Regions from separate parts of the Sinorhizobium sp. P24N7 genome, predicted to be linked through region 1. Evidence: riboswitches for the same ligand, from Rfam matches in the RefSeq annotation. Region 1 holds a riboswitch; each other region holds the start of a gene.

Region 1 (3,269 bases):
TACGCGATCTCCTCAACTCGGAACCATTGATCAACTCGAAGGTGCTTGGCGTCATCCTCAACAAGACGGACATGAACGAACTCGGCAAATACAGCGACTTCGACGGGGCGGAGAAATACCGCCACCGCTACGGCAAATATTACGTCGAGAATACGATTACGGAAAACAACGCCGCTTGAGGCGACCGCGGCCGCGCCACCTGTGCGCGGCCTTTTCGCCCTTCGCCGTCAGACCTTGCGGCGATCGACGATCCAAGCGGCTGCCATTAGCGCGATGACCGCCGTAAGGGCAACGAGTGCCAGCGCATAGAAAAGCGAATATTCGACCAGCGACGGCAGCATCGAAAGACAACGCCGCACCCTGCCAGGCGACCGCCGCCAATCCGGCAGGTCGTCACGGTTGAAAGCCTCCAGCCGGCGGGTAAGAAAATGCATATCGCGAGAACCGATCGCCAATCGAAGCCATGGACGCCGTCATGCTGCTGAACAACAGTGGCGATAGCGAGGCACTTCAGCTCCCCGAGCCGTCACCCGGCAGTCAATCTTCCCACCACCAGTGGAAATGATGGACCGGGCCGCGCCCCTGGCCTATCTCCAGGCGGTCGGCCGCAGAGATTGCGGCATGCAGATAGGACTTGGCGGCACTCACCGCTTCGACCAGCGGCAAGCCTTTCGCAAGGCCGGCGGCAATGGCTGCCGACAGCGTGCAGCCGGTGCCGTGGTCGTTGCGCGTCTCGATCCGCGCGGCGGGAAGGCGGACAAGAGTGTCGCCGTCGAAGAAGAGGTCTGTGGCCTCCTGGCCCTCCAGGTGCCCGCCCTTGACCAGAACCGCATATGCGCCGGTCCGCATGATCGCTTCCGCCTGGCGCGCCATCTCCGCCTCGTCCTCGGCGATTGCGCGCCCGGTCATGAGCGCGGCCTCGGCAAGATTGGGCGTGGCGACGAGCGCCAGCGGCAACAGCTCTTCGATGAGCGCCGTAACGGCATCCGGCCGAAGCAACGCGTCGCCGGAGGTCGCAACCATGACCGGATCCACGACCGCCCGTTTTCCGGACCGGCGCAATCCATCGGCAATGGCGGCGATTGTTTCCCGACGCGAGACCATGCCGATCTTGACGGCCTTCACGTCGAGATCGGAGAAGACGGCGTCCATCTGCGCCGACACGACTTCAGCGGAGACATCCTCGACGGCCGTCACACCCCTGGTGTTCTGGGCCGTGATCGCAGTGATGACGCTGGCGCCGTAAACGCCGAGCGCTGAAAACGTCTTGAGGTCCGCCTGAATACCGGCGCCGCCGCCGGAGTCCGAGCCGGCGATGGTGAGTGCAATCGCCGTCATGCCCAGTCCTCCTTCGCACGAGGGCGGATGATGCTTGCGAGCGGTACGGCAGTGGACGTCATCGATCGATCTCCAGACGGAACATCACGGAGATCCAGGAAAGGCGATGAAAAGGAGAACTTGCCGCTGGCGGCCTTCTTTCCGTTCCTACGCCGGCATGACCCGGATCAGGTTCAAGGGTCCGGCTCAACGCCATCTCAGCACCGTCTGGTGCTCCCCTCGGAATGCGCTATCTATGCGGCTGTGGCAAAGCGATGTCAACGCGCCCGCGCAAAGGCTTGTAAGACCTGGCTTTTAGGCCAGCCGGCAAAAATATACCCGCAGCCTGGCCACCTATGATGCAGTCATTCCTTCTGCCGCCGTCAATCGCTCGTTTCCTCCTCGAAAACGGCGGCGATTGCGTTATTCTTAGCGAAATTTCGTCGTACAGGAGGGAACACGCCATGAGTCTGCGCATCAACGATACCGCCCCTGATTTCACCGCCGAGACAACGCAGGGCACGATCAATTTCCATGAATGGATCGGCGACGGCTGGGCTGTCCTTTTCTCCCATCCGAAGAACTTTACTCCCGTCTGCACCACGGAACTCGGCGCCATGGCCGGCATCGAGCCGGAGTTCCGCAAGCGCGGCGTCAAGATCATCGGCATTTCGGTCGACCCGGTCGAAAGTCACACCAAGTGGAAGAACGACATCAAGGTCGCGACCGGCTTCGAGGTCGACTACCCGCTGATCGGCGACCGCGATCTGAAGGTGGCAAAGCTCTACGACATGCTGCCGGCCGGCGCCGGAGAGACGTCCGAGGGCCGGACGCCTGCGGATAACGCCACGGTGCGTTCGGTCTACGTCATCGGCCCCGACAAGAAGATCAAGCTGATCCTCACCTATCCGATGACCACCGGCCGCAACTTCAACGAGATCCTGCGCGCCATCGACTCGATCCAACTCACCGCCAAGCATCAGGTGGCAACACCCGCGAACTGGCAGCAGGGCGAGGACGTCATCATCACGGCCGCCGTCTCCAACGAGGACGCCGTGCAGCGTTTCGGGTCGTTCGACACCGTGCTTCCCTATCTCCGGAAGACGAAGCAGCCAACGGCCTAAGCAAACCCACTGGCCAACAGTCAGTCGGTCGGGCGCGTCAATTCATCAAGGTCGACGCGCCCTTGGCGTTTTTTGCTAACAAGTTTGTTTAACGCGCACAGAGCAGAACCATCTGCCTCAATCCGCTTTGGCGATGGAGATGATCTCTGCCAGCACCCCGTGCAGAGCGTCGCGATAGCCGTTGCGTGCCGAAGGGCCGCTTTCATCCGACGTCATGACCACCGTCAGGTCCAGGGACGGCACTATGTAGAGCATCTGGCCGCCATAGCCCCAAGCGTAATACACATCCTCGTCGCCGATCCGGCGCGTGAACCAGCCGTATCCGTAGCCGTCGCCGGTAAAACGGGAGGCCGTGCGCGGCTGCCAGGAAAGCTCCACCCAATCGGCCGGGACGACCTGCCGTCCGTCCGCGGTGCGGCCGCGGTTGCGATAGAGCTCACCGAAGGCAAGGAGCGATCGCGCGCTCATCGCCATCTGGTTGCCGCCGAGATAGATGCCCTGGGGATCCCGCTCCCAGGCACCGATCCGGAAACCCTCGACCGGACCGAGCCATTCGCGCGCAAGCGCCAGTGTCGACTTGCCGCCGACCTTGGTCAGTATTGCCGAGAGCAGATGGGTCGAGGCGGTCGAATAAAGCATCCGACCTCCGGGCTCTTCGTCGAAGGGCTGTGCCAGTGCGAAACGAACCCAGTTGCGGCTCGACACCCAGCGGCCGTAATTCGGTCCGGACATGCGCCCCAGTCCCGCTTGCATCGAAAGCAGGTTGCCGATGGTGATGTCGTTGATCCGGGGGTCGGCCTGCGACGGGAGGTCTTCCTTCAGGAACGG
Region 2 (3,269 bases), on a different contig from region 1:
GGCATCAGGCTCCGGAAAGATCATAGGGGCGGGCGAGAACGACGGCCCGGCCGGATTTCAGGGTCAAGCGGATCGTGCCATCCGCGATGTTCGAAATGGTGCGCGACGAGCCGAAGGGCAAATGAAAATCCTTCAGCGGATAGCGCACGTTCTCGATCGAAAGACCGTCAAGGTCCGCAAAGCCGAGGATCGAGAAGAGGCTGCCTTTCGGCAGCTCGATCTCCTGCGAGCCGGGCAGCAGCGGATAGGCCTCCTCCTCGCCGGAGGTCATCATCACCGCAACGCCGCTCTGGGCAAGCGCGACGGTACCGAGGAGATGCAGGAAAGCATGATCGCTGCGCGCGCCGCCGAGTCCGCCCGCGAAGACGAGCGAGGTCGCGCCACGCTCGAGGGCTGCCTCGACGGCGATCTCCCCGTCGGTCGCGTTCTTGGCAGCTGGATGGCGTTCACGCGGGACGCCGGCAAACTCCGCCAGAAGCGCCTCATCCGTGGAATCGAAATCGCCGACCCAGAGATCGGGAACGATCCCCAGCGTCCTTGCATGACGCATGCCGCCGTCGGCGGCGACGAAGCGACTGCCTTCGAGCTGTCGAGCGAGCCGGTCTGTCGGCGTCAGCGCGCCGCCGAGCAGGATGGTGAAGGGTGATCGGGTCATGGCAGAAGCCCATAGCGCAAAGCAGCGGCGAAGGAAAAGGGCTCCGGCTGCTGTTTTGCGAACGCATGCTGCGCGGATCAGGTTCCGGACGCCGGATCCCCGGGAAAAAGCATGCCGTCGTAGATACCGGGCGTCGACCCGGCGATCTCCACCGCACCCACCGCACGGGCATAGAATTCGGCAGGGCCGACGCCGCCGATGATCGCATAGGCATAGCCGGCGGCGCGCATGGACAGCAGGCTTTCGACAAGCAGGGCCTCGCCGATGCCCTTGCCGCGCATGGTCGCGTCGACTCCGGTCGGACCGAAGAAGCCGAGCGCGGTTACGTCATGGCAGGCAAAGCCCACGATCCGGTCCCGATGGTGAGCGATATGGATGCGCGTCGGCGTCGAGGAGAAGGCGGTTTCGGCCTCGCCGGCCCACCCGGCCCCGAAGCGCTCCTCGATCCAGGGAATGACGGCCCGCCGCTCGGCCGCAAGCGCCCGGCGGATGCGGATGTCGGGGTCGAGACGCGATGGGCGGCCCTCGGGCAAGGCATAGAGGCGGACGAGCATGTCTGGCATGAAATTGTCTCCGCTTTCGGCGAACAAACGACGCCGGCAATTGTTTGACTTTTAATAGCGCGGCTGACGCGGACGGCAAACGCCCCTGCTGAAACTCAGCTTGCCTAAGCCGTCGCCGGAAGCTAAATCTCTTGCTGCTCTAACGGGGTGCCCTGGTCGGCTTTTGCGACCGTGGCTGAGAGGCTTCGAGCCAACCCGCGGAACCTGATCCGGCTCATACCGGCGGAGGGATTAGAAGCGATCGGACCGATACGCGCTTTTCCCATTGCAGCAACAACAAAGGGAGAGGTGCCAGAATGTCCAGTTCACTCCATCGAAAAATCCTTGGCCGGCTTGCGATCGCCGCAGCTTCGATCGCGGTATTTTCCGTGAGCGCGGCGGCCGCGGAAAAAACCCTGACGGTCTATACCTATGAGAGCTTCATCACCGAATGGGGGCCGGGCGCCAAGGTGGCGGAAGCGTTCGAGAAGACCTGCGACTGCAAGGTCGATTATGTAGGGGTTGCCGACGGGGTCGAACTCCTGACGCGGCTGAAGCTCGAAGGTCAGGGATCCAAGGCCGACATCGTACTCGGTCTCGACACCAATCTGGTGGCGGAGGCGAAGGCGACCGGCTTCTTCGCGCCGCACGGCGCCGATACCGCTTCCGTCAAGGTCCCGGGCGGCTTCTCCGACGACACCTTCATACCGTATGACTACGGCCATTTCGCCGTTGTCTACGACACCGAGACGCTGAAGGGTCCACCGAAGAGCCTCAAGGACCTGGTCGAGGGCGATCCGTCGCAGAAGATCGTCATCGAGGACCCGCGGACCTCAACCCCCGGCCTCGGCCTCCTGCTGTGGGTGAAGTCGGTCTATGGCGACCAGGCCGGCCAGGCCTGGGCGAAGCTCAAGGACCGCGTGCTGACGGTCACGCCGGGCTGGTCGGAAGCCTATGGCCTCTTCACGAAGGGCGAGGCCCCGATGGTTCTCTCCTACACCACCTCGCCCGCCTATCACATGGTCGCGGAAAACACCGAGCGCTACCAGGCGGCCCCCTTCGCCGAAGGCCACTATATCCAGATCGAAGTCGCCGCATTGACGAAGAACGCGAAGGACCCGGAACTCGCCCGAAACTTCCTGACCTTCATGATCGGTCCGGAATTCCAGTCGATCATCCCGACGACCAACTGGATGATGCCGGTGACCGCAACCAAGGAGCCACTGCCGGAAGCCTTCAGCAAGCTCGTCGACCCGCAAAAGACGCTCCTCATTCCCTCCGAGGAGGTCGCCGCCAACCGCAAGGCCTGGGTCGACGAATGGCTGGCCGCCATGAGCCGGAACTGAGGCCGGATTGTCCGGCACGAAGGAAAGCAAGATGACAATCGCCGCCGGGGCCTTCGCCTTCGGCGGCATCCTGCTTTTCGTCGGCCTCGCCGGCGCGGCACTGCTTGCCCAGTCGGCCGGCAGCGCCGGCGCCGGTCCGCTTTTCGATGCCTATATCTGGCGCATCACACGCTTCACGCTGCTGCAGGCCAGCCTCTCGACGCTTCTTGCCATCCTTTTCGCCATACCCGTGGCCCGGGCACTTGCCCGCCAGGCTTCGTTCCCCGGCCGCATCTGGGTGCTGCGGCTTCTGGCGCTGCCACTCGGCCTGCCGGCGATCGTCGCCGCACTCGGGCTGATCGAAATCTGGGGCCGGCAGGGGCTCTTGAACAGGGTGCTTTCGGCAGGCGGGTTGGAGCAGCCGGTCAGCATCTATGGCCTCTCCGGCATTCTCATTGCCCATGTCTTCTTCAACATGCCGCTCGCCGCACGCTTGATGCTTGCCGGCATCGAGCGCATTCCGGCCGAATACTGGCGCAGCTGCGCCAATCTCGGCATGGGTTCCTTCGCCACCTTTCGCTTCATCGAGTGGCCGGTGATCCGTGGATTGCTTCCCGGCATCGCCGGGCTCATCTTCATGCTCTGCGCCACCAGCTTCACGCTCGTGCTGACGCTTGGCGGGGGGCCGGCCGCGAGCACGCTCGAAGTGGCGATCTACCAGGCGCTGCGCTTCGACTTCGATCCGCC
Region 3 (3,269 bases), on a different contig from region 1:
CCCGCGCGGTGAGGCCGAACAACGCCGCCTGCGCCTTAGCCGCGTCGCCCGAAAAGAAGTCGCCGCTCACGCCTCCCAGAAGGCCGGAGAGGGAAAAGCGGCCAATATCCTTTCCGCTCGTGGAGATATCCTTGATGACCAGAGTCTCGGTCGCTTCGTCCCAGGCGGCTTCGAGGTTGGAGGAGAGGACCAATTCGTTGAAGCCCAGCTTGCGAAGCTTGGCGAGAGTCTCGTCCTGCGTATGCTCCGGGATTTGAAGGGCGAAATCCTGGTATCCGGCGCGGACGTCAGTCGGAATGCCGTTTCGCGGTTTCGCGAGCGCCAGCTCGTATCCCTTCATCGTGAAGCGGATGCGTTGCGGCCGATCGCCCTCTCCAGCATCCGGAGTGTCGTTGTATTCGTCCCAGTCTTCCACGCCGGTGCTCGAGTCAGGCAGATCGCCATCGATTCCCGCCACGCGGAACGTTCCGAACTCCGGCAGCAGCGTCGTGAAAGGGAAGTTCTCATGCTGCCCATCCTGCAGAGCGACGAACTTCTTCAGCGCTTCCACGCTGGGATCCCAGGAAAAGCCCGAAATGCTTGCTTCGGAGACTTTGACGTAGTCCGCGCCCTCCGCCAACGAGAAGCCATTCACCGACGCGTCGAGCTTCCGGCCATCGAGCCGGAGCGCGAGGCGATCCATCGCCAGCTTGATCCTCTCGCCCTCTTCACCATCCTTGTCCGGCGCGTCGATCTTCAGACCCAGCATTTCCATGTCGGCCTTCCTCGTCAAATCGGCGACCGACAGAATCCGGGCGAAATAGTCTTGACGCTCCGCCACGGGCAGATCCTCGGGCGACGAGACCGAGTTGAGCTTCTCCAGAGTTTCGCGAAGTGGCTCGTCCAGCATCCGCATGCTTACGCCGCTGCTGCGAACCTCGTCATAGCCGAAGCTCGCCTCGCCATCCGAGAAGGCTATATCCTTGATCGAGAATGGCCCATAGACAGGCCTTGCCTGCCCGTCGCCCGGCCCGGCCTTTTCAGTATAGATGCGGGCCAGATAGGCGGCATCGACGTCCTGCCCCGTCATGGCTCCAAGGGAGCCCGTCAGCCGCTTCCTCTCGCCGCCCTCTCCATCGGAGGCGCCTATGGCGGCTTCGAAGCTCGCACCACTCGCCGAATAGCGCGCAATGCGGCCATCGACGATACCTTCCGAGACCACGTTCTTGTAGACCAGCTTCTGCTCGCTACCGGCAACCGTCTGCGTGATGATCACCTCAGGGGCGGTGACGCTCTTTGCCGTAAAAAGCGCCAACTGTTTCGGCAGCGAAAGGTTGCTTCCCGCGCCGAACATTTGCGCCAGCGTGTCGCGACCGAACTCCGCCTGCTCGACGATCACCTTCGGCACGGCGATCTTGCCCGGGCGCATATCGAGGTCCACGCCGCTGACCTCGAGCATGCCGTCCAGAAATAGGATCCTGGGCCGCCCGTCGATCGCGGCGACGCGAAGTTCGGATCCTTCCTTCAGCGGCAGCGTCAGGTCGCGCAGGTGAACGCGCCCGAAGAAGTCCGCTTCGACCGTGCCCACTCTGCCGCCCCGTTCGGCGATCAGCCTGCTCACGCTCTTTTCGACAGCAATCTTGTAACCGGTCGCGCCTGCGGCTGCGATTGCGATGACCGCAACGGCCGCCCAAAGCGCCTTGCGTCCCCTTTTCCTGGTCCCCGTCTCCGCCTGCCCCAAGACCTTCACCCCTTTTCGCTATGCGCATCATGGCGCTTCAGACTCGGACGGTAAGTAGATTTAGAACTTTGCATTTGCAAGCATGGCGCGAGCCCTGCGCACGGGATTTAGCCGGTGCAAAAACCATCTTGACGCCGCGGCGATAACCGTCCCTAATTGCGCCATTCACCAGGGGGGTCCCGGCAAGGGGCTGAGATACTGCTAGCGCGCGCAGTGACCCGTTGAACCTGATCCAGTTCATACTGGCGTAGGGACGGTGCAGACGTGCAGCAGCCAGGATTCCGTTTATCGGCAATTCATCGGTGATACGTCTTTTCATCCTTCCGGCTTCAGAACTGGGTCTCCAACGCGAAAACATTGGAGCCTCAAGATGAATCTAATCAAGCCTCTCGCCGCTGCGCCCTCGGTCACGCAAGGACCGCTCCCGGCATCCCGCAAGGTTTACAAGCCGGGCGAGATCCACCCGGAGATCCGCGTGCCGATGCGCGAGATCGCGCTGCATCCGACCTCCGGCGAGCCGCCGGTGACTGTTTACGATTCCTCCGGCCCCTACACGGTCGAAAACGCCGATATCCGCATCGACGCGGGCCTGCCGCGCCTTCGCAGCGACTGGGTTCTCAAGCGCGGCGATGTCGAAAGCTACGACGGCCGTGCGGTGAAGGCCGAAGACAACGGCTTTGCCACCGGCGAAAGGCTGACGCCGGAATTCCCGATTCGTCACCAGCCGCTCAAGGCGAAGCCGGGAAAAGCGGTAACCCAGCTCGCCTATGCCCGCGCCGGCATCGTCACGCCGGAGATGGAGTTCATCGCCATCCGCGAAAATCTCGGCCGGAAGGCCGCGAAGGAGGCGCTTGCCCGAGACGGCGAAAGCTTCGGTGCCTCTGTCCCCGATTTCGTAACGCCGGAATTCGTGCGCCAGGAAGTGGCGAGCGGCCGCGCCATCATTCCGGCCAATATCAACCACCCGGAAGCCGAGCCGATGATCATCGGCCGCAACTTCCTGGTGAAGATCAACGCGAATATCGGCAATTCCGCCGTCACCTCATCGATGGCCGAGGAGGTCGAGAAGATGGTCTGGGCGACGCGCTGGGGCGCCGACACGGTCATGGACCTTTCCACCGGCCGCAACATTCACAACATCCGCGAATGGATCATCCGCAATTCGCCGGTACCGATCGGCACCGTGCCGCTCTACCAGGCGCTGGAAAAGGTAAACGGCATCGCCGAGGATCTTTCCTGGGAGGTCTTCCGCGACACGCTGATCGAGCAGGCGGAACAGGGCGTCGACTATTTCACCATCCATGCCGGGGTCAGGCTTCATTATATCCCGCTCACCGTGGATCGCGTCACGGGCATCGTTTCGCGCGGCGGCTCGATCATGGCGAAGTGGTGCCTGCATCACCACCGCGAGAGCTTCCTCTACGAGCATTTCGAGGAGATCTGCGACATCTGCCGCGCCTATGACGTTTCCTTCTCGCTCGGCGACGGCCTGCGTCCCGGCTCTATCGCCGACGCAAACGACCGGGCCCAGTTCGCGGAGCTCGAAACG

Evidence for each region. Region 1 has a riboswitch for thiamine pyrophosphate ahead of thiD (bifunctional hydroxymethylpyrimidine kinase/phosphomethylpyrimidine kinase). Riboswitches for the same ligand answer to the same signal wherever they lie in the genome.
Region 2: it holds a riboswitch for thiamine pyrophosphate, as region 1 does, so the genes downstream of both, thiB (thiamine ABC transporter substrate binding subunit) here and thiD (bifunctional hydroxymethylpyrimidine kinase/phosphomethylpyrimidine kinase) in region 1, are expected to answer to the same signal.
Region 3: it holds a riboswitch for thiamine pyrophosphate, as region 1 does, so the genes downstream of both, thiC (phosphomethylpyrimidine synthase ThiC) here and thiD (bifunctional hydroxymethylpyrimidine kinase/phosphomethylpyrimidine kinase) in region 1, are expected to answer to the same signal.

What each region holds. Positions count from the first base shown of each region.
Region 1 is NZ_JBHMIW010000008.1:239,749-243,017, reverse strand. Features, by position in the region: gene exoP (succinoglycan biosynthesis transport protein ExoP) at 1-179, shown strand, start outside; gene ACFHWW_RS16480 (hypothetical protein) at 228-434, opposite strand; gene thiD (bifunctional hydroxymethylpyrimidine kinase/phosphomethylpyrimidine kinase) at 538-1,338, opposite strand; TPP riboswitch at 1,466-1,568, opposite strand; gene ACFHWW_RS16470 (peroxiredoxin) at 1,782-2,441, shown strand; gene ACFHWW_RS16465 (serine hydrolase domain-containing protein) at 2,559-3,269, opposite strand, start outside.
Region 2 is NZ_JBHMIW010000006.1:189,982-193,250, reverse strand. Features, by position in the region: gene ACFHWW_RS12300 (thiamine diphosphokinase) at 5-655, opposite strand; gene ACFHWW_RS12295 (GNAT family N-acetyltransferase) at 733-1,218, opposite strand; TPP riboswitch at 1,352-1,466, shown strand; gene thiB (thiamine ABC transporter substrate binding subunit) at 1,515-2,543, shown strand; gene thiP (thiamine/thiamine pyrophosphate ABC transporter permease ThiP) at 2,551-3,269, shown strand, end outside.
Region 3 is NZ_JBHMIW010000001.1:7,236-10,504, reverse strand. Features, by position in the region: gene ACFHWW_RS00055 (hypothetical protein) at 1-1,720, opposite strand, end outside; TPP riboswitch at 1,881-1,992, shown strand; gene thiC (phosphomethylpyrimidine synthase ThiC) at 2,091-3,269, shown strand, end outside.